2 regions of the Mesobacillus sp. QJM3NY_10 genome follow, and region 1 is predicted to be linked to the other one. Evidence: predicted binding sites of a transcription regulator. Region 1 holds the regulator's gene; the other holds the start of a gene.
The links. Region 1 encodes LexA, which represses DNA repair genes until DNA is damaged. Its sites were predicted from a motif close to CGAACATATGTTCG; they were not measured.
Positions count from the first base shown of each region.

Region 2: the regulator LexA is predicted to act here: its motif matches at 2,898-2,911, upstream of AC0VX7_RS06515 (YhjD family protein).

Region 1 is NZ_CM149675.1:1,954,770-1,966,007, reverse strand. It holds gene tkt (transketolase) at 1-110, opposite strand, end outside; gene AC0VX7_RS09725 (DUF896 domain-containing protein) at 442-675, opposite strand; gene AC0VX7_RS09720 (YneB family resolvase-like protein) at 754-1,398, opposite strand; gene yneA (cell division suppressor protein YneA) at 1,423-1,737, opposite strand; gene lexA (transcriptional repressor LexA) at 1,892-2,515, shown strand; gene AC0VX7_RS09705 (hypothetical protein) at 2,679-2,882, shown strand; gene AC0VX7_RS09700 (ATP-dependent DNA helicase) at 3,088-5,016, opposite strand; gene AC0VX7_RS09695 (hypothetical protein) at 5,411-5,800, opposite strand; gene AC0VX7_RS09690 (hypothetical protein) at 5,811-6,227, opposite strand; gene AC0VX7_RS09685 (hypothetical protein) at 6,224-6,559, opposite strand; gene AC0VX7_RS09680 (ribonuclease FAU-1 family protein) at 6,571-7,137, opposite strand; gene AC0VX7_RS09675 (hypothetical protein) at 7,130-7,732, opposite strand; gene AC0VX7_RS09670 (GNAT family N-acetyltransferase) at 7,835-8,296, opposite strand; gene AC0VX7_RS09665 (hypothetical protein) at 8,343-8,570, opposite strand; gene AC0VX7_RS09660 (ester cyclase) at 8,583-9,011, opposite strand; gene AC0VX7_RS09655 (hypothetical protein) at 9,033-9,629, opposite strand; gene AC0VX7_RS09650 (DUF2332 domain-containing protein) at 9,662-10,681, opposite strand; gene AC0VX7_RS09645 (hypothetical protein) at 11,025-11,108, opposite strand; gene AC0VX7_RS09640 (DUF4253 domain-containing protein) at 11,122-11,238, opposite strand, start outside.
Region 2 is NZ_CM149675.1:1,291,389-1,302,626, forward strand. It holds gene AC0VX7_RS06500 (M48 family metallopeptidase) at 1-1,246, shown strand, start outside; gene AC0VX7_RS06505 (IDEAL domain-containing protein) at 1,455-1,691, opposite strand; gene AC0VX7_RS06510 (competence protein ComK) at 1,882-2,460, shown strand; gene AC0VX7_RS06515 (YhjD family protein) at 2,478-2,870, opposite strand; gene AC0VX7_RS06520 (S9 family peptidase) at 3,118-5,100, shown strand; gene AC0VX7_RS06525 (LCP family protein) at 5,374-6,312, shown strand; gene AC0VX7_RS06530 (TVP38/TMEM64 family protein) at 6,441-7,058, shown strand; gene lepB (signal peptidase I) at 7,086-7,640, shown strand; gene AC0VX7_RS06540 (winged helix-turn-helix domain-containing protein) at 7,744-10,986, shown strand; gene AC0VX7_RS06545 (hypothetical protein) at 11,010-11,238, opposite strand, start outside.

The DNA.
Region 1 (11,238 bases):
GGAGCTGCCCCCATTGGCATGCCTGGGTGGCCGGAATTTGCCTTTTCAATTGCATCAATTGATAAGGTACGAATGGAATCAATTGAAAGCATATCAATTTCTTTAAACATTAAATACATCCTTTCTATAGGTACTGGCTACATCCTTAATATTATAGCGAGAGAAATTATTATACAACAAATTGTGCCTGAAAGAGACAGAAATGGCCGTATTGTTATCTATTTTGACACAAACTCGCTGTTGATATGTAAATGATCGCCTTTGTGGGTGAAAAAAATCCAAAGAAGTGATTTTTAGTGCGACGCATTATTACCTCTGGATCTTACCTGAGTCTAATTTCCACTTATTTAGGGAGATGAAACAAACTAGTCGATTATTTATCATAAATACAACAAAATAAAAATGGAATACATGTCGCATGTATTCCAAATTAGTATATATTTAATGAAGCTTATTCTTCGCTTTTTCTTCCTTGAGCTTATCAGGCGTAACGTCATTGCCTTCTGGATCCACAATGGTAACACCTTTAAGTGTATTGAGCATAGAAGACCGGAAAGACTGGAGATATTCTGCACGAAGCTTCGTCTGTTCCTTTGCTTCTTCTTCCGTCAACTTAGATGATTTTGCTTTCCTTGCCAGTTCATTGATTCTAGCAATTTTATCACTTGATAGCATTGTAAAGCTCCTTTGTAAAAAATTACGTCAAATGACATCTTACTAAAATTCTTGCGATTTTACAAGATTAGAGCTTCGTTATTCTTTTGTCTCTATGAACTCAAGGTATCTTCGGTTCACTGTTGCCTTAGATACATCGTACCCAAATCCTCTTAATGTGGCGGCAATTTCAGCAAATGTCAATCCATTATTCCGCAGCTTGACGATTTCCTCAACCGGCATCTCTTTCCGGTCACGGCCGGAATGCTCACCTTGATTTTTCAGATTGCGCTGTGGCTTATAACCATGCTCAATCGCTCGTTTCATGCCACGTTTAATCTTAATATTATGGATTTTCCTCTGATACTCTTCCACCATACTGACAATCTGCAGCACCATGGAATCTGATTCAGAAAGCTGGAGTTCTCCACTATGGGAGACACTATATAATTTTACATTTTCTTTTAGGATACAATGAAGAATCGCAACCTTGGCATTACCTCTTCCAAGTCTTGTTTCATCCTGGATGAGCAATGCCCCTATATTCTTGTCCTTGATCAATTCCAGCAGTTCCAGGATCCCTTCCCTTTCAAGATCATAGCCACTAGCTTTTTCTTTAATAATACTCGCTACTTCAAAACCATAACTGCTTGCCAGACGCAGTAACTCTTCTTCCTGCCTGACCAGCGAAGTTTCCTGCGTTTCCTTCGTTGTACTTACGCGGCAATAAATGATTGCTTTCATGTTGTCACCTTATTCTAGTCCAATCTATCTTTCTGCTCCGGCAATCTGGGTAGGCTCCATCTGTTCAGCCACAACAGGGATTACCAGTTCATCTCCCGGAAAGACTATTTCCCCAATAATTCCGTTTTCTTTTTCTACCCAGCTAACGAATTCATTTTCGGTAAAATTATGTTCGCTGGCAAACACCTCTGCAATTTCCCACAGTGATTGTCCTTCTTCTATAGTAACAGTTATGTATGCATCTTCGTTATTTAATTGCGCTTTTGCTACGAATGAAAAGATTAAGCTGACTGCAAGCAGGATCAAGGCATATGAATAGTTTTCCCAAAGTTTTTTCATTTACGGCACCCCTTAACGAATGTATGTTCGGTTAATTAATTTTATTATAAATCGAACGTTTGTTTCGTGTCAACTCAAAAATTCGAACTTATGTTTGTATCTGTGGAATAGACATGGTATAATTAGGACAAGAAAATATACGAGGTGCGTAAATATGACAAAGTTATCTAAGCGGCAACAAGATATATTTGAATTCATAAAAGGCGAAGTCAAGAAAAAAGGGTATCCGCCATCTGTACGCGAAATCGGTGAAGCGGTTGGGCTTGCATCAAGCTCCACTGTCCACGGACACCTTGCAAGACTTGAGAGCAAAGGCTTGATCCGACGCGATCCTACTAAGCCGCGTGCAATAGAAATCCTGGAAATAGAAGAAGATAGCCGCATTCCTAAATATAAAGTGGTTAATGTACCTGTTGTCGGTAAAGTAACAGCTGGTATGCCGATCACAGCCATTGAAAATGTAGAAGAGTACTTCCCTCTTCCTGATCGCCTTGTTCCACATGATGAGCAGGTTTTCATGCTTGAAATCATGGGTGACAGTATGATTGAAGCAGGCATCCTCGACGGTGACTATGTTATTGTTAAGCAGCAAAAGACTGCTAATAACGGAGACATTGTTGTAGCAATGACAGAGGATGATGAAGCAACAGTTAAGCGTTTCTTCAAGGAAAAGGATTATTTCAGGCTCCAGCCGGAAAACCCTACGATGGATCCAATCATCCTACGTAACGTATCCATACTTGGTAAAGTAATCGGTGTATACCGGCATATGCATTAAAAAAGCAAGCGGGCTCCGCTTGCTTTTTTTCTTTCTATTGAACTTTTATCATATGAGACTAGCACATTTATTAGAAAAATAGGTAGAGACCCTAACAACTTGTCCTTCTCCACATAAGATATTGTGTAAGTATCTTTCATGATGGAAAGGAGTTGAGTTTCTAATGGGATACAATCGTAATGACAATGATGTAGCAGGCGTATTTTACCCTAACCGTGACAGAGACAGAGTCAGGGCAACTGTTGATTTTGATGACCTTTGCCGTGCTGTGCGCCGTTGTTTGATCGAGGATTTAGTAGCCGGTGCACGGGATGATCGAGATGACGATCGTGACCGCCGACGCAGAAAGTGCGGTTGCAGAGACTAACACCTATAAGAAAAGCTCCAGCGCCTTGGTCAGCCCCGACAAGCGCTGGAGGTCCTGACAGTGAAGTCGTTCTTTGACTTCATTGGCAGGACCGAAGCGACTCGAGGGGCTAGGCGCTGGAGCTGGACAATTCTCGAAGTGAAAATTTTATACTTTCTTATCCAGCCAGAAAAATCCCGAAAGGATTAGTCCTTTCGGGATCTTTTTATTTCCATTGAATATTTTGAACAGGCAGTACACCTTTTAACTCTTCATAGTACGCAGCTTTTTGATTTTGATTAAGCCATACATGTACGGTTCCGCTATCTTGATTGGTTCTGATCAATCGTCCCATTCCTTGTCTTAGGCGTAGGAGCATATAGGGTATATCTACCTCAGCAGCTGGATGATCCGCATGCTTTCTTTTCGCCTGGAAGACTGGGTCATGAGGCGGGAATGGCAATGACGAAATGATGACTTGAATCAGTGACTCTCCTGGTACGTCAAGGCCTTCCCACAGGTTGAAGGAACAGAGAACAGAATCGACGTCATTCTGGAATTCCTTTACGGTTTCACTGATTTCGCGGTCTCCCTCAAACAAGATAGGGAAACTCCATTCTTGTTTTTCAGTCCATGCCCGGAATCGTTCCATTTCTTGCATAGAAGAGAACAGTACAAGCGAGCTGCCATTCTTACTAATAATGTCGTCCCCTATTTTGTTCCATTTCTTTAGTTCATCATCCTCGATGTGTGCTACGAATTCCATTTGCTTTTCATAGTCGAATGGTGAAGCTACAGTAAAGGATGAGTATGTTTCAATTCCAAGGCTTTTCGCTATATAGCTGAAGTCTCCAGCCTGGGACAGGGTCGCTGAAGAAAATACAAACGGGATGTTTTGGGCAAATACTTCTTTTTTCAATATATCCTCAACGAGTCGAGGCATGATGACTAGAGATGTTTGCACTTCATTCTCTTCTAGCCAGAAAATCCCTTCGTCGTTCTTTAAGAAAATTGAAAGACCATATGCAAAAAACTCGAGGTATTCTTCCATGATTTTTAAATGGTATTCGTCAATCAGGAACATTTCCGAGTCAAATACTAGCTGGTCCATTAAATCGGAAACCTTTTTCTCCAGGGTTTCTGCATTTCTCCTGATACTCGGCAGCATTGGTACTTCTTTTCGATTAGACCCTTCTATTGAAGAAGAATTTTCCACTAAAAGGTCAAACCATGCATCATGAAGCTCTATAATATCCTCAATTAAGTAAAGAGATTCCTCTCGAACGTCCTGGTGCATATATCCCGTCAGTACAGTTGTCAAAGTTTGTGAGTTGAACCTGTATGTGAGCCCCTTTTGCGCTGCGAACTCAAGCAAGTGCCCCTCATCAAAAATCACTGTACTTGCTTCTGGAAGCAATGGCATCTGCCCTTCCCGTTTACGAGAATCTTTCGTCCAGACATGCTCCATGTAAAAGTCATGTGAGCAGATAATCAAATCGCCTGCATGACGATAGTAATCACGGTTCAATGTTTGGCCGCAGCGGTGACGCCAACTGCAAGTTGAGCATTGCTGAAGGGGATCCCAGGCCATTGATGCCCATTTTTCATTCGTGACCCATGGATATTCTTTTCGGTCGCCATAACGAGTGAATGAATTCATAGAGACCCCTTCATCAAAGATGAAATCTGGCAGCTGGTCATGGACGTCCAGGATTTCTTTTTCATTTGATGTGTTTGAAAGGTCATCAAGCTTCTTCACGCACACATACTGCTCTCTCGCTTTTGCCAATCGGACATCGACCTTCAACCCTAACGCCTTTTCGAGCTTTTCGATATCCCCGCCCTCTTTTACGAGCTGCTCGATCAGTGTTTCATCAGAGCAGGAGACAATCGCCGGCTTGCCCATGTATCTTGCGTATAGAATGGCATAAATGAGATAGACGAAGGTTTTTCCGGTGCCGACGCCAGCTTCGGCGAAAACAATTCCTTTATTCTTAAAGGCCTGCTCCACCTGGAATGCCATATAAATCTGCTCATCACGGAGTTCATAGCCCTTTTCAGGCAAAATATCGTAAAAGACATCACCAATGTAATCCCCTAATAAATCAAAGAATGTATCGTTTTTACTTATTGTAAATGGAAGTTTATTTGTCATTCAGGTTCTCCTCGACTATTGATTCCGGCAAAAAAGCCAGCTTTTATCATAACAGATAATCAGTCATTTAGTGAAAGAAATGAAATATAAAATATAGGTAAAAACCACAATTCCATTATTAGGAACTAACTGTTAAAATAATCCTGAACCTAATTGATAGGAGTTTTTATGCATGTGAAACAAGTGAGATGGATTAATGTCAGGCGAAAATGAAAAACAATATTATAAAGAATTTACTGACTCGGAATCTAAAACTTCCAACTTGATATGGAGGGAGTACAAGAAGTATGAAAAGAAATGATTACATCATCCGTCAGGAAAATCCTGACGATTATTCAGGGATAAGAGAGAATTCTGTAAGTTAGTTTAAAAAGTGAGGAGAAATGAAGCGACTTTACCTCACCTCACTTTTTTTAAACAATAAATCATAAAAAGTAATGCCAAGAGCCAATCCCAGCGGAGCTCCAAAGTCCAGATTATCAAGCCGTTCAGGCCAAAATAAATAGTTTGATATGTAAGAAACAGTCATTAAGAATACAAACGTTCCCGCGAATTTCAATATCCGCCTTTTAATATCAATCCCAGGCAATTTCTTAATATTCATAATGACGAGGATCATTTGAAAAAGCCCAAATAACAGCAAGAATATAACAAACCCAATTACAAATCTAAAGGAATTTGGCGTGTCGATATCTGTTAATAGAATGGAAATCGTAACAAGCAGGCCTATTAGAAATACTGAATATAGTATGATTGTAATCCACTTCTCTTTTTTGTTTTCCATTGTCAATCTCCTACTCCCCAGCCAACAATTCAGTTTCAAGAACCTCGACTTGCTCTTTATCTGTTAACCTTCCGTAACCCTCATTTTCTTTATCACTGATAATCGTAGCCGTTTCCCCTTCAAACCATATCCGATAATGATATAATCTTTCTGGCATATTCTTTTCTTCCTGAATGAAGAACGTGGCGAGTATATCCTCTTTTCTAACCATTTCAGCTTTTGTATTTGGTGACCATTTGACTTCATCTAAGGCTTGCTGGATCTTCTTCAGCCTTTCATTTGAGACAATGATCTTTTCTTCACCATCATTTAGGCCCTCTTCAGATATTTTTTGCACATCTATCCTCGTGAGCTCCGGTTCAAAACTGGCACTACACCCTGCAATGCAAAGGAAAATCACAAGTAACCCTATAGTAAGTTTTTTCATCTCAATCCCCAGTCCTGTTTACCGCCTAAAAAATCAATCAGTTGATAGTCTTCTTCTGCCATTTCCTTAACCGAGGTGATCACTTCAAGAAACCGCTTGTACAATACCTGAATCTCCGGCTGCTGATTTATGATTTGAATGGAGTCATTATAGATTTTCTCATTCTTATAGATGTGTATCTCCAGCCATTTCGTTTTATCCGTCTTGCTTTGGAGATGAAGTGCCTTTTCGTCAATGAATCTAGAATAAATACCCTCTGCTTCTTGCTGGATTTTTAGGTATTCTTCTTCTTTGTCAGACTTTATATGGTAACTATATAATTTCACAAACACTTTTACACCCCTCAAATCCGTCGACTAGTTAGCCTCTGTTCCAAACACTCTTTATGTACCTTCGTTAAATGCAGTAAATCAAATTCATTCACTTCGATCTGCTTTGTTATAGCATCAGTCTCAGAGACTGCAATATGATATAGTTCCTCATCAATAACACCAGAAGATAAAGCCAACTCTAGTTCATCGGCATCTTTATGAAAGACATCTCCTGTAGGAAGGATTATGATGTCCAAAAAGAGATCGTCCATCCACGGGCGGCCATTATCAATGCCATTTCGATAGCAAATATCGATATACCATTGGACAATCTCCCCTGCTGCATTAAACATAGTAGTGACTGAATGAGGTGTCCCCTCAGGGAAATGCTGTAGCCAGGTATACCCTTCGTCTACTATGCAGACCTTTATATCCCCATATTGGGCATATAAAGGTTCAGTTATTTTGATCACCTTTAACAAGGTAACGTGACCCTTAAAACCATCTTCATCGAAGAAACCCTGAATGAATTCCCTTTTAACGACACGAGTCCAATCAGCCCGGTCACCATATTTTCTTTTTAACTTAATGTCATTCATATAAATCTCCCATATTATTAGTTAGGGGAATATTGTTTTCTTGCAGTTTCTCCATGATTTTAAATCTGTTGTTCTGCACCTTGCTGTTGTAAGGCAGTTCAATCACTTCTCCAGCTTTTGTGACAAGATTTAAATGGTCCACTACGGTTACTCCATTACTTTTCACAAAAATTTCTTTTGCTTCTTTAACATCCTCCCAATAATAGGAGTTGACGGTGTTGAACGTTTTATAATCATTAAAATGCATTCCCTGGTCATCAAGGTAATAATAGTTTGACACGCCGAACATGAAGAATGGTAAGCATCCTAGCATGATGAGAAGTGTAATCCACTTAATTCCTTTCCATTCAAACTTCCATGCGAAAAATAAATGCAGAAATAGAGCTACCGCTATCCAAAGCATGCCAATCATGAAAATTACATATGCAGATGATGGTGTATCATAAAACCATTTATCAGCTGACAGGTAAAGATAATCCTGAATAATATAAACAAAAACGAGAGGCATGAACAAACTACTGATGATTAAAATAATTGCTGTCACAAGGATTATATTAGATGAATTCTCTGTATTGAAACTTAGACGCGCCATCATTTTCCCTCCTTCTCCCTAGATAATTGTTAATACGTTTATCAAGGAAGAAGGTTTCAAATATTCCAAAAATTTACTCCAGAAAAATTTATTGAACTATCGACATTAAAAATGCTTTTCCATTGGCTCAGTACACTGTGTGTAGCCATTTCTCCCGTAAAACTCGATGCTCGTATCGCTTGGCCAGACGATGATGAACTCGTGCTTCTCTTCTTCAGCCCATTCATTTACACGTGACAGCAACTTGCTCCCAGTTCCTTTTCCCCTATATTCGGGAACAGTATATACATTGGTCATATAAGCAAACGGATTGGTAACCCTGCCTGGACGTGGTACCTTATGGATCAATTCAATGTAAATATGGGAAACGATTTCCCCTTTATTCTCGGCAATCCAGACAAACCATTGCCCACTTTCCAGCGCAGATTCAAGAAACCCTCTGCATTCTTTTTCAAAGGAGCTATACCCCACTCCCTCCCCCATTTCGGGATAGTCTTCGAGAGTAAAGTCCCATCTCATTTTTATTAATTGATCAATATCCCCTTGATTTGCTAATCGAATTTCCATATTCCCCTCCATTTTCCCTGCTTTTAGGTGACGTTCTACTTCCTACTTATCTGCTTTCTTTTCTCTTTTTCACAAAAAAATAACTCAATCCGAAGGGAAGCAATGGAACGAGAGCTAACAGCCTAAAAGCATTATTAGCTCCCAGAAAATAAAGGGACGGCAGGGTAACAGCCATTCCGCTCATAAGAAGAAGCTTCCAGGATTTACTTATCAAGCCCCCAATAAACAGGAAACCGAACGCTACAATCAATAGCCAAAATATTGATCCAGCCATGTCTCATCCCTCCTAAAAAACTTCATGGGTGTTTTTCTTCAATGCACCTAAATCATATAAAATGCCAGCATCACTATTCTCACACCACAATTCCTTCGCTTTATTGCCTTCAAATATGAAAATCATGATGCCCGTCTCTTTTACACGCTGATTTTCTGACGGGATATCGAACCAGCCGCCTTTGTATGTCATCCATCCGGTATAACGCACCACTAGCTTATCGCCCTGTTCAATCAAATCTTCCAGCACCCATTCATCGTCATGAAAAACGGATCGGTACCATTTCATGAAGTCGACCATCGAACTCCGTGAGTTTTCACCATTTCGTGAATGGTAAATAAAATCCTCTGTAGTCAGTTCTTCAATCACTTCTACTTTCCCCTCTGTAAAATATTCACTGAACCATCTTTCAGCTAGTAATCTCTTATCATCGCTAATCATATCCCCACTCCTGATCAAAAGTTATTTGTCCACCAGCCACAGACCACCAATGTTAAAACCTGTGAATTCCTCCATATTACCTTGTTCATCTTTTAGCAATAATGCTCCTTTGGCGAACAGCAGATACCAATCAAACGAGTAGCCCTGGATAGAATAAGTTTCAATCTCAGTCTTCAACTTATCCTCTATAACAACTTGAGAGACTTTCACACATTCAATGGTAAAACAGTTGTATTCTGTATGATCACTGATATGATTTAGAAACGATTGTTGATGCTTCGGTACAGCAGCTCCCCAAAAAATCAAAAGAATAATTATGATACTGATTATGTATGAAAAGTTAAACTGATGCTCAACCAGCAAGATCCATAAAGCAGCTGCTGAAAGAAAACTAATCCATAACAGCCACCCGATGTCAAAAAACATATTTGCAAGGAATGAATTGATAGCAAGGAAGATCAGATAACGAATTACATTGGCGATTGGACGGACTTTTATCTTCTCTTCTACTTCTTGCTCCAATCCAACTGTCTTTTTACTGATAAATAAATAATAAAATAAGTATAAAATGGCTATGGCCATACCTATGAAAGAAATAATTAAAGAGCCTTTATCCATTTAAATCACCCTAATAGGAAAAATTCAATATCCTACAACCTCAGTTTGAACCAGCGGCCATGGCCTTCGGTTTCCCCAATTGTGTTCAAGCTTTCTTCTCCATCGAGATAATAATCGAAGTGAAGCTTTGCATCGTAAATATTATTGTATATATGAAAAATCGCCCTTCGTTTTCCTATTTCTTTTATTTGCCCGAGCAGCTTCTCCTTAGTCTTGGCGGGCATTTGATTGGCAACATGGGTATGGAAAATACAGATAGTTTGATCTGTTGGTATCTCAGCAACCAGTGAATTAAGCAATTCCACTCCATCACCCTGAATTAAATTCAATGTCTGATTGCTCACATAGCTTGCTGCTCTTTCAAATAACTCCCGTCTTTCACCGTGTTCTGGCCAAATCAATGCCTTTAGCCATAAGTAATCCTCTGCATTTCTAACATCATTTATATGCAGATCGATTCCTGTTCTTGTTGCAACGTCAAAATGGGGCAATTGATTCAGGAATGATTGATCTCCTCTTATTTCTGATCTTAGGTGAACTTCCGAATCAAGATTCCCGAAACTTTTATCTGGGCCGTATGAATACCTATACTTATCCACGAAAAGTTGCAAACCTGAACTTGTTCCAATTTCTACTAGTGCCAATGAGTTTTTAGTCATTTGAAAAACTTGACTGAATACAGGATATAGATATGAACACCGTCTGACCTCGTTCGTCTGGACGATTTTAGATTTTAACAATTCAATAATTTCTTCAGAGTATCTCCGGCAAAAATCCACGAAAGCGGGATATGCATTTTCTGCCTTCCCTGGATGATTAGTTATGCTCGGATAAAAATCTGTTATGGTATGCTTATAACCTTTCAATAATAAAAAGTGAACAGCACCGAAAAACAAATTGGGCACCGGCTGCCCCTTCTGTGCTGAAGATGCCAGTTGTATCATCTCTGCATCTTCAGCAATTTTTAAAGAAAGAAATTCATATAACGGACTAGACTCACTGCATTCATGGATCGCAAATCTTCTGAATTTCATAGAAAGCTCATTTGACATCAAACATCACCTTATCCTTTTACATAAAGACACAATACCAAATAATATCAAATAAACAGCAAACACTGCTGTCACCACAAGAGTCAAATAGTTTCCTGCTATTAATGTTGTGGGATGCTCTTGCGGACTAACGAATCCCAGTTCAAACGGATAGGCGTCCTCCAACGGGGTTGACGAGGTATGCTGTTCAATTATTGGCAATGGCAGCCCAAGTCTATGTTTAGTTAGATCATATTTCGAAGTGACAGTGACGGAATCAAAGAGAGGAGTAATGGTCACCACAATCCAGCCTATAAAAATAGAAACTATTAATAATTTGTGTCGCAGCACTTTATTTTTCTTATCAGTCCCACCATAAGATCAGCTTCCTTGTTTCTCTCATTTCTTCAATTAAACCATTGATGCTTCCTGAGCCCTGTTCAACTATATCAGGACAGAATTTATAAATTTCTTTTGCAAATGGCTTTTAGGGCTTTCCCTTCAGGAAAAACTTCAAAGTTCGCTTCTACCCAATCGTAATCTGCCCCAATGATGATAAATGGATATCGCCTATACCA
Region 2 (11,238 bases), 660 kb from region 1:
GCTCTATGGTTTCGCAGTTTACTGGTATTTATTTTACTTTGCAGATAGTAGTCTTCCATTTGAGTTCGAAGGTTCGAGGGCGGACCCGGCAACGTTTTTAAACGGAAGGGAATTAATGCTAAGCGAGGAATACTCAAAAGTTAGAAACTTATTGTTTTTCTTGTCGACACCTTTTGAATGGCTGTTTTACTTTTTGATTTTACTCCTGGGCCTTTCAAAAGCTTTTAAGAAATGGGGAGAAGAGACGGCGAAAAATAAGTATGGCCAAACAGCGATTTATTTAATTTGGCTTTCATTTTTTGCTTACGTCGCGACGTTCCCTCTAAGTTATATCAGTTATACGCTGTCCAAGACCTATAATATATCGACACAGTCATTCGCCTCGTGGATGAAGGATGAGTTGATTGATTTCTGGATCAATTATGCCATGATGTTCGTCATTGTCGTTATCCTTTACTGGCTGATGAACAAGTTTAAAAGGTTCTGGTGGCTTTTTGCGTGGATGCTATCTGTACCGTTCACCTTGTTTATCATGTTTCTGCAGCCTGTCGTGATCGACCCGCTGTACAATGATTTTTCCCCGTTGAAAAATAAAGAGCTGGAGTCTAAGATCCTTGATATCGCGGGGCAGGCTAATATTCCAGCTGAGCATGTATTTGAAGTGGATATGGCTGAAAAGACAAACGCTCTTAATGCTTATGTTACGGGAATTGGCTCCAATTCGAGGATTGTCCTCTGGGATACGACTCTGAACAGGTTGAACGATGACCAAATTCTATTCATCATGGCCCATGAGATGGCTCATTATGTGGAGAAGCATTTATATATCGGGATTGCCGGCTATCTGTTCCTTTCCTTGTTCGGTCTTTACTTTGTCTCAAGACTGATGAACTGGGCAATCAGGCGATGGGGCAAGGAATTCAAGCTGCAGCACCCTGGTGACTTAAGATCGCTTCCTTTGTTCCTGATGTTCCTTTCGATGATTATGTTTGCGGCAAGCCCGGTTTCCAATCTCGTGTCACGCTACCAGGAAACAAGGGCTGACCGGTATGCGATTGAAATGACTGAAAATACTGATGCGGCGATTTCTGCCTTCCAGGAACTGACGAAGGCGGGCCTCAGCCAAGTAAATCCTCCATGGCTGGTGAAAGTTTTCCGATATGGACATCCGACAATGCTTGAAAGGATTTCAAGACTCGAGGATTATGAAGTGGAAAAAAGAAATGCACAGGAAGATGAATATTAAGCAAGAAAGCCCTCGACAATGAGGGCTTTCTTTTTTAAACTCAGGAACGAGTCCAATGACCAGCCAGCAACTGAGTGCAACTCGAGAGCGGGAAATAACATTTGGTCCATACAGATTTGGCTCCTGGAAAAAATCATTTAATAACAAGTCGAAAGCTGTCTTTATTTCGAAATAATAAAATATCCCCTATATAGGGGATATCACTCATCTAAGTGCCGAATTGTTTGTTGAGATCCTTCAATTCTTCCGTCAATGTTAAAAATAGAATTTTGTCGCGGTCATCGATTGCTTTATCAATTTTTGACATCAGTTTTTCTTTTTTAGTATTCAACTGAATTTCGGAAATGAGCATGTCAACATACAGGTCCAGAACAAAAGATTCCTTGGCTTTAATGCGTTTCATCACACTGGCCTTCATGATTTCAGAATACGGTTTTTCTTTCACTGACCTCACCTCTTAGACCTTTTTTATATTATATGGATTATTGAAAAGATAATCAACTAAATTTTTATAATTTTTAGAAAATTTATATTTGGACACTAATTGTGACTAAAAATAGAACTTTTTCTGTAAGTAAAGAAAATTTAAACACTTATGGTAAAATAGGGTATAAGGTATTTTAGGAGGTGAAGGAATGACAGGAAACACAAGGAACTTAGTAGAAGAGTACGAAATAAATCCTTTTACCATGATAATTATTCCTGAAGAATACGGCAGCAGGGTTTACTCCAGGGTGATCGAGCTGGAAGAGGAGTATTTATCCCCATTCAGACCAATAGATATTATCAAGAAAAGCTGCAAGTATTTTGGAAGCAGCTACGAAGGCAGGAAAGAAGGAACGAAACAGCTTACCGGGATTACCCATAAAACCCCCATCATTGTCGACCCTATAAGCTCCATATATTTCATGCCTACAAGCTCGCCTACAAAACCGGACTGCATATGGGTTTCACATGAGCATGTATTATTCCATAAGAAGGTGGACGCCCACAGTACACAGGTTACCTTCAGGAATAAGAAATCCATGATTCTGCCAGTATCCCATCATTCATTTGAAAACCAGCTGCTAAGGACATCCCTGCTGCGCACCAAATTCATGCAGCGGATGAAAGAAACCGAACGAAAAGCGCTATACCTTCTCCATGGTCCAAGGTTCAATGACTCACAAGGATATCCTCATGCCAGTCTCGTCAGTGAGGTATATAAAGACTAAATCAAGGAATCCGGTTTTCAGCCGGATTCTTTTTCAATTGCTGCAGATGTTGTTTTAAACCGCTTGAATAGGTAGTGGATCATCAATTCCTGGACTTTGTTGCGAATGCGGGGATTGAAGTAGTTATGCTGTTCTTCGTAGCCTTTGTAGATGAAGAGGAACATGGTGAAGGCGTCATCCCGTTTTACTTCTTCAACCTTAAGGTTATTTTTTTTGAGGTAGCTTTTCACAATGGCTAGCTCTTTCTGGACTGCTTTCATTGCTTCTTCAATTAGCTCCAAATAAGGCTTTTTCAGTTTAAATGGACTATTTTCTACGACAGAAAGATCCCGGTTGAGCACGACCAGTACCATCGGCAAATAGATGGCCTGCTCCATAATATCGCGGTCTTTTTCAGGAATCCTTGTCATTTTGCTCTGTCCCTTCAAAATAAAATAAGAACGTTTGTTCGTAATTATCGTACTGGATTTTAAGGAGGATTTCAAGAGGGTAAAAAAATTTTCCTCCCACTATCATCTTCTCCAAAATAAAAGGAAACTTGCAGTGCTGGTGGGTTGTTTGCTTTCTTCAGAAAAACATTGAAATAAAAGCAGGAGATTTATTTCTGTTATCGAAATATAAAGAGAATAATTTAACTTTGGAAGGATGGCTCCCGAAATGGAAAAAAGATTTATTAAAGCAGAGGATTTATTTGAATTAAAGTCCGTTACGGACCCTCAGTTCTCACCAGATGGAAAGAAGTGTGTGTTTGTCCAGACAGAGATGCTGGAGAACAAGAATGATTATGCCTCAAATTTATACATAATTAACATTGAAGAAGGCGGAGAGCCGAAGCAATGGACTTACGGTGAAGGTCGCAACCATTCCCCAAGATGGTCACCGGATGGAACGAAGGTGGCTTTCGTTTCGAATCGCAGTGGCAAGAACCAGGTTTTTGTTCTGAATACTGCCGGCGGGGAAGCGAGGCAAGTGACAGATTTCAGGAATGGTGCGAATGGTCCCGTTTGGTCACCGGATGGGGAAAGAATCGCTTGTTCTGTATCCCTGAAGCCTGAGGAAGATTTGCTTGCAAAAGATGAAGAGAAGAAGGACGACAAGAAGCTGGAACCGTTCGTAGCACAGGAAATGAAATATAAATCAGATGCAGCTGGCTTCTGGGACGGCAAGTATCGACAGACTATCATTGTGGATCTTGCAGATGGCAAAGCTGAATTAGTGGCAAAAGGCGAAATAGACTACCATTTGCAGTGCTGGTCTCCTGATGGCAAAAGTCTTGTATTGTCGGCTGATGAGTCACCTGAACGTGATTTATCATTCAAAAGTGATTTATGGCTGATGGATATCGAGACAGGGAACAAAACAAAGCTTACAAACGGAACTGGCTACTTTGGAAATGCCGTATTTTCACCTGACGGGAAATACCTTGGCTATACGGGGCATGAAAGAGAGTTTGAAAATGCAACGTTAACCCAGGTTTGGGTTCAGGAGCTTGAGACTGGTAACATCCAATGTTTCACAGAAAATATGGATATCCTTGTTGGAGACGCTGTTGCCGCAGACTTCCATCAGGGAGCGCACAGTCCTGGATTGATCTGGGGCGAAGATAGTGAAAGCTTCTATTTCCTTGCGACCGATCAGGGAAATACTGTTTTATACTTTGCAAACCTTGCTGGTGAAGTGTATCCAGCACTTCTTGACCAGCAGCATGTGTATGGGTACACACTGGACAGTAAAAACCAAAGAATTGTCGCAGCTATCAGCAATCCAGTGCTCCCAGGGGAACTGTTCCAGCTTGAGGTGACCACTGGTGAGATGAAGCAGCTGACGTTCGTGAATGAAAAGGTCTTGGAGTCGGTCACTTTATCGCGGCCAGAGCAAATATCTTTCGAGGCCAGTGACGGCACCCCGCTAAATGGCTGGATCATGAAGCCTGCAGGATATGAAGAGGGCAAGAAATATCCGCTGATTCTCGAGATTCATGGGGGACCACATGCGATGTATGCGAACTCGTATTTCAATGAGTTCCAGGTCCTGGCGGCTGAAGGATACGGAGTCCTCTATATCAATCCACGCGGCAGCCATGGCTACGGGCAGCAATTCGTCAATGCTGTGCGAGGGGATTATGGAGGCGGAGACTATCAGGATGTGATGGACGCTGTCGATCACGCGCTGGAAAAGTACGATTTCATTGACAAGGATCGATTAGGAGTGACGGGGGGAAGCTATGGCGGGTTCATGACAAACTGGATTGTCGGACATACGGACAGGTTCAAGGCTGCCGTCACTCAGCGTTCGATTTCAAACTGGATCAGTTTTTATGGTGTCAGCGACATCGGCTACTATTTTACAGAGTGGCAGATTCAGGCAGATCTCAGTGATTTGGATACACTTTGGAAGCATTCACCTCTAGCCTATGTGGATAAAATCAATACACCATTATTGATCCTTCACAGTGAAAAGGACTATCGCTGCCCAATCGAACAGGCTGAACAGCTATTTATCGCCTTGAAGAGACAGGGAAAGGAAACGAAGTTCATCCGCTTCCCAGAGTCCAACCACGAGCTTTCAAGAAGCGGAAAGCCTAATCTCCGCCTAAGCCGGTTGGCATCGATCGTAGACTGGTTTAATAGCTACCTGTAAAATCAATAGAACATTTAACCCGCGGCAAATGCTCATGCCGCGGGTTATTTTTTGAAAAATTCTCCAGATAAGTTTAAGGTTATAGGTAAAGAAGGAAAATAGTAATAAAGTATTTCACATGACTGTTGCTTTCGATTCAATCATGTATCGTGGTTGCAATAATCAATTTGAAAATGATTATGAATCAAAATACCGCGAAAGCAGCAAGTTAACGGAAAGTGCTTAATAAAATCCATGTTTTATCAATATCTATAAATCGGAAGGGTTTTTCGAATGAGATCTGATAGGCATCAACATAAAAAAAGAAAAAAGAGAATCAGGTGGTCGAGTATCTTTTTACTGCTATTCCTTCTGGTCGGAGCCGTTGCGCTGTATTCCTATATGCAGTACCGTTCTGGCGTGAATGATTCGGAAAAAGCGGCGGAGGAAAACAAGCAGGAATACCAATTTAATGGCGAGAGTGACCGAAATGGCCTCACGAATATTTTGCTGATTGGCAGTGACGCAAGAGCAAAAGAAGCGTCCCGTTCAGATACAATCATGATCGCCAGCTATAATCCAGATACAGAGTCTTATAAGTTGACCTCGATCATGAGGGATACGTATGTGGAGATTCCGGGACACGGGATGAATAAAATCAATGCTGCGTTTGCGCTTGGCGGCCCGGAACTATTGAGGCAGACAATCAAGGAAAACTTTGATGTAAGCCTTCAATATTATTCAATCGTTGATTTTGAAGGGTTTGTCCGTTTAATGGATGAAGCATTCCCAGAAGGTGTAGAAGTTAATGTTGAAAAGAAAATGTCAGAGGGAATCGGTGTCACACTGGAACCTGGTGTGCAAAGACTGGATGGAAAACATCTGCTTGGATATGTCCGGTTCCGCCAGGACGCAGTAGGTGATTTTGGCCGTGTAGAACGCCAGCAAAACGTCATAAAAGAAGTGGGCAAGCAGTTCGCCAGCATCCAGACACTGCCGAAGCTCCCTAAATTGGTTGGAGTCGTTACGCCGTTTATTAATACCAATATGGATACAGGCGATATCTTATTTATGGGAAAAGGGCTGATTTCAAAGGATAATCGGGATATCGAAACAATGAGGATACCGGTTGAAGGATCATTCGAGAACCAGAGGGTGAGTGGTGCAGGAGCAGTACTGGCGATAGATTTTGAAGAAAACAGAACCGCGCTGCAGAATTTTTTAACTAAATAGATAGCTTGTTAAATATTACCCAAATTAAGATTTAGAGGTGTACAATTATCTCTATGAGGTAAATAGAATAAGGTAATCAGAACTCTGTGGAATACTGATTACGAAGTGTTTTGGACAAGGAGATCTCAATGGATGTTGAATTATTGAAAGAATGGTTTACAATCGAAAACATTATGGATTTGCTCAACCAATACCGATCGTTTGGGCCAATTCCGGGAATTTTGCTCCCAATGCTGGAAGCTTTTTTGCCGTTCCTGCCATTGTTTCTATTTGTCATGGCAAATGCGAATGCGTTTGGGCTGTGGCTTGGGTTTCTCTTTTCCTGGATTGGTGCTGTTCTCGGGGCGTTGATTGTCTTTTTGATTTTCCGACGGTACGGCCAGGGACGAATCCTAAGGTTTTTACAGCGCCATCCAAAAGTCCAGAAAGGGATGAACTGGATTGAACGCCATGGATTTGGCCCAATATTCCTCATGCTGTGTTTTCCTTTTACACCATCTGCCCTCGTCAATATTGTAGCAGGGCTTTCAAAAATCAGCATGGCACAGTATATGCTTGCAGTGATTACTGGGAAAATGGTGATGATTTTTACGGTCAGCTTTGTAGGTTATGATATTCGTTCTTTAATCACTAATCCCGCGCGAACGGCTATCGTTCTGGCAGTAATCGCTATCTTGTGGTATATCGGCAAAAGAATTGAAGTAAAAATGAATATGAGTGTTGGAAAAGACGATAATGACAGATAGCAGGATAACAGGTGGTGAAGGAAGTCGATGAAAGAAATCGTGAAAAGGGAAGGGCTCGAATGGATCAAGGCTTTTGCTCTCGGAATGATCATATTTGTCTTTATCAGGATTTTCTTTTTTTCCAATTATGTTGTTGAAGGAGAATCCATGCTTCCTACACTGGAAGATGGGAATAAAGTCGTTGTCAATAAGCTGGGATACGAAACAGAAGATCTCGAAAGGTTTGACGTAATCGTATTCCATGCGAATGAAGAGGAAGACTATGTGAAACGCATCATCGGCCTGCCAGGCGATAAAGTTGAATATCGTGAAGACATGTTATTCATCAATGGCAAACAAGTGAAGGAGGTTTTTTTGACGCATTACCGCGAGCAATCACCCGGCGGCTATTTGACCGGCGACTTCACCCTCGAGGATTTGACCGGGGTTGAAAGAGTGCCGGAAGGAAAATTGTTCGTCCTTGGCGATAACCGTCTGGGCAGCTGGGACAGCAGGCAGTTTGGGTTCATTTCGGAAGAGCAGGTTGTCGGCAAAGTGAATCTGAGGTATTGGCCGCTCGAGGAAATGGATATATCTTTCTAACTATACATATAGAGAAGTGAAAAGACTCGTCAATTTTCGAGTCTTTTTTTAATTCGTTTATGTTAGACTGGCATCATTATAATGAAAACAGGGCGGAGATTATATGCAGGGAACATTGCCATTGATCAAAACAAAATTGATTGTTCCTGGCTTACAGGATCAATGGATCAGACGGGCGAAATTATCGAAAAAAATGAAAGCGATTACTGAAAAGCCGCTGACCATCATCCAGGCGGGCGCCGGATATGGAAAGAGCACGGCTCTGGCATTGCATGTCAAGGATCAGAACCAGTCGTGCTGCTGGTATACAATCACTTCTTCCGATGACGATATTCTTCCGTTTCTATCCTATTTGACAGCCTCGATTCAAACCTTGTTCCCGGATTTTGGTCATGAGCTAATCGCTTTTATGAAAAAGATGGACCGTTATATAAGAGAAGAGGAACTTAGCATGCTCTCTTCGCTTTTCATCAATGAAACCCTCCAGATACCTGAGAAAATCATTATCATCCTTGATGACTTCCACGCAATAGAGCATTCCTATCATATCAATGTCTGGTTGGAAAAATTGCTGGAGCATATGCCTGGACATCTCCATCTTGTCATCTCGACCAGGACGAATCCCGGTTGGAAAGTCCTTGCCAAGTTGAAGGCTAAGAATGCATTGAATGAGATTTCGAAGACGGATTTGATTTTTGGAAAAGAAGAAATCGAGCTGCTCCTTTCTGATTTTTATCAGATTTCTATTAGCGACGAACAAATTGACCAGTTGTATAACATGACGGAAGGCTGGGTCATAGCAATTGGAATGATCGCCCAGCAGCTGCCTCACCTTCAAAGTCTTGATGAGCTCCTGGTAGAGCCGGCAAAGTCGCTTGAGGATCTGTTTCAATATCTGGTTTATGAAGTGTTTTCGAAACAGCCTCCAATGATCCAGCAATTCCTTGAACAGACAAGCATCTTTGAAGAACTAAGTACGGATGTATGCGACCACATCCTCGGCATGAACGGCTCCATCCAGATGCTGGAGCAGCTGACTGCGAAAAACCTGTTCATTCAACAGATTGGCGGCAACCAGTTCAGGTATCACGCTCTTTTCCGCGAATTCCTTGAGAGCAGGCTGATCACAAGCCAGCCTGAACAATACAGAGTTTTGATGGTGAATAGTGCACACTATTTTGAAAAAAAAGGGCATTGGGAAGAGGCTTTATACTGCTATGAGAAAATAGGCCAATACCGTGCTGCTGCCGCGATTATGGATGAACAGGGGATGGAGCTACTCGAAATGGGCAAGCTCGAGAATCTGCAGGAGCGGCTAGCAAGAATCCCGCTGGAAGATAAAAGCCGCTATTGTTCACTTTTGTTTCTTGAAGGTGAAGTTTACCGTTACCGCTCATTGTACAAGCAAGCGGAAGCATGCTATGAGCAGGCAATTCAAACAGCTGACAGGATAGGAAATGCGGAATGGAAAAGCAAAGCTCTTGAAGGAAAAGCGAAAATTTATCTTGATACGATCCAGCCGCTTAAAGCTGAACGTATATTAGCTCAAGCCATAGAGCTTCGGGAAGCAGCGATGCTTAATGGTGCTGCTGAGGAAACGGGAAGGCTGTATCGCCTTCTTGCTGAAAACCTGATCAATTCGGGGCAGGCCTTGAAGGCGGAAAAATGGATTGAACGGGCAAGGGCGATGGGAGTCCACATTGAGGATGGAAACCTGGAAGCCCGGCTAACCTTAAGGACCGGACGATTTGTTGAATCCAGAAGGATTTTAACGGACGTCAAAGCGATCGACCATCTAAATGATAAGCTGCATTTGCCTCAGTCACATCGGGAAACGGATCTGCTGCTTGCATTGATCGAAGCTTTTACAGGAAATGGCATGGAGGCGAAGGCATTGTCCCAAGCAGGAATCCAGCATGGCATTGATATCCAGGCTCCATTTGTGGAGGCTTGCGGATGGATCAGGATGGGGCATGCCGTTCAACTCATTGAACAGTACGATCTGGCTCTTGCTGAAAAATGCTATGAAACGGCACTTGATATCATGGGACGTCTGAGCATCGAACGCGGGAAGGCCGAACCGCTGATGGGCCTGTGCATTCTTTATGGCTCAAGGCGTGAATATGAGAGGGCTGCTGAGGCTGGGAGAAAGGCGCTGCTCGAAACAGAACAGGTGAAGGATGTCTGGCTATCGGCACTTATAACGCTTTGCCTGGCGATTGCGTCAATTTATAACGACAGGCACAAGGAGGCGAGCGATAACCTTCATAAAGCAGAGGGACTGATCAATCAGTGTGGAGATGAATATGGGAGGATGCTGCTTGCGTTTTGGAAGTCCTACTATTATTACTCATTAAATGATGGTCAGGAGTTCAATACAGCATTTTCAAGCTTTTTAAAAAGGATGAAGACAGTCGGATATGAATTCTTCCTAAAAAAGCGGACGACATTTGGCCCTCGGGACTTGCAGGTTTTCGCACCGATGCTCATTCAAGCAGTAAAGCAATCCATTATGCCCGGCTATGCTGAGAAGCTGCTGGAGGATTTGAAAATCCCGCGTCTGAATGCCCATCCTGGCTATACGTTAAGGGTCCAAACGCTTGGGCAATTCAGGCTTTGGCTAGGGGACAGGGAAGTGGAGGACAGGGATTGGCAGAGGGGAAAAGCAAAAGAGCTGTTCCAGCTTTTCTTGACAAAGAGGAACCAGTTCCTGATGAAGGAGGATATTTTCCAGATTCTCTGGCCAGTTCATGAGGAAAAGAGTGCGGACAGAGATTTTAAAGTAGCTTTGAATGCTTTGAATAATGTGCTGGAGCCTGCCCGCAAAGCGAGATCTGCCCCTTTTTTCATTATCAGGGAGGCAGCAGGCTACGGAATTAACCCACAGGCAGCCATTGAGCTGGATTCGCGGATTTTTGAAGAATGGGCAGAAGCTGGCCTTGAAGAGAAGAACACAGAAAAAGCAATGGAAGAACTGGAGCGTGCCTTGGATTTATATAATGGGGATTACCTTCCCGAACGACGGTATGAGGACTGGTGCCTCAATGAGCGAGAACGACTGCTTGTTTACTTTTTGCGAAGTGCTGAGAAGCTGGCGCAATTGAATGTAAGGCGTGAAAACTATGATTCTGCCATTCATTGGTGTCAAAAAATCCTCCACAGGGACAGAACATGGGAGGAAGCCTATCGATTGCTGATGTTTTGCTATTATCGCAAGAACAATCGTCCGCAGGCAATGCGATGGTATAAAAAATGCAGTGAAGTCCTGGAGGAGGAGCTGGGAGTCACTCCCCTGGAACCGACAAGGCATATGTATGAGATGATAATTGAAGGGAACAATCAATAGACTTACAGGCTGATGCATACTTGTTACGCCACAGTTAAAATGCGGTCAAAATAACTCTTCAGGATCAGCCATCTTGCAGGATAGGTTGCAGCGAAATCCTTGATAGAATCATTGGAGTACATCAGCAGGCAATCAATCTGCTTTTTATGTTGTTTTAAATCATAGAGCAGGGCATGTGGGATTGTATAATGCTCGTTCAGCTGGTATGGATTTAATTTTACAGGCTGAATTCTCTCTGTCTTCATGAAATCG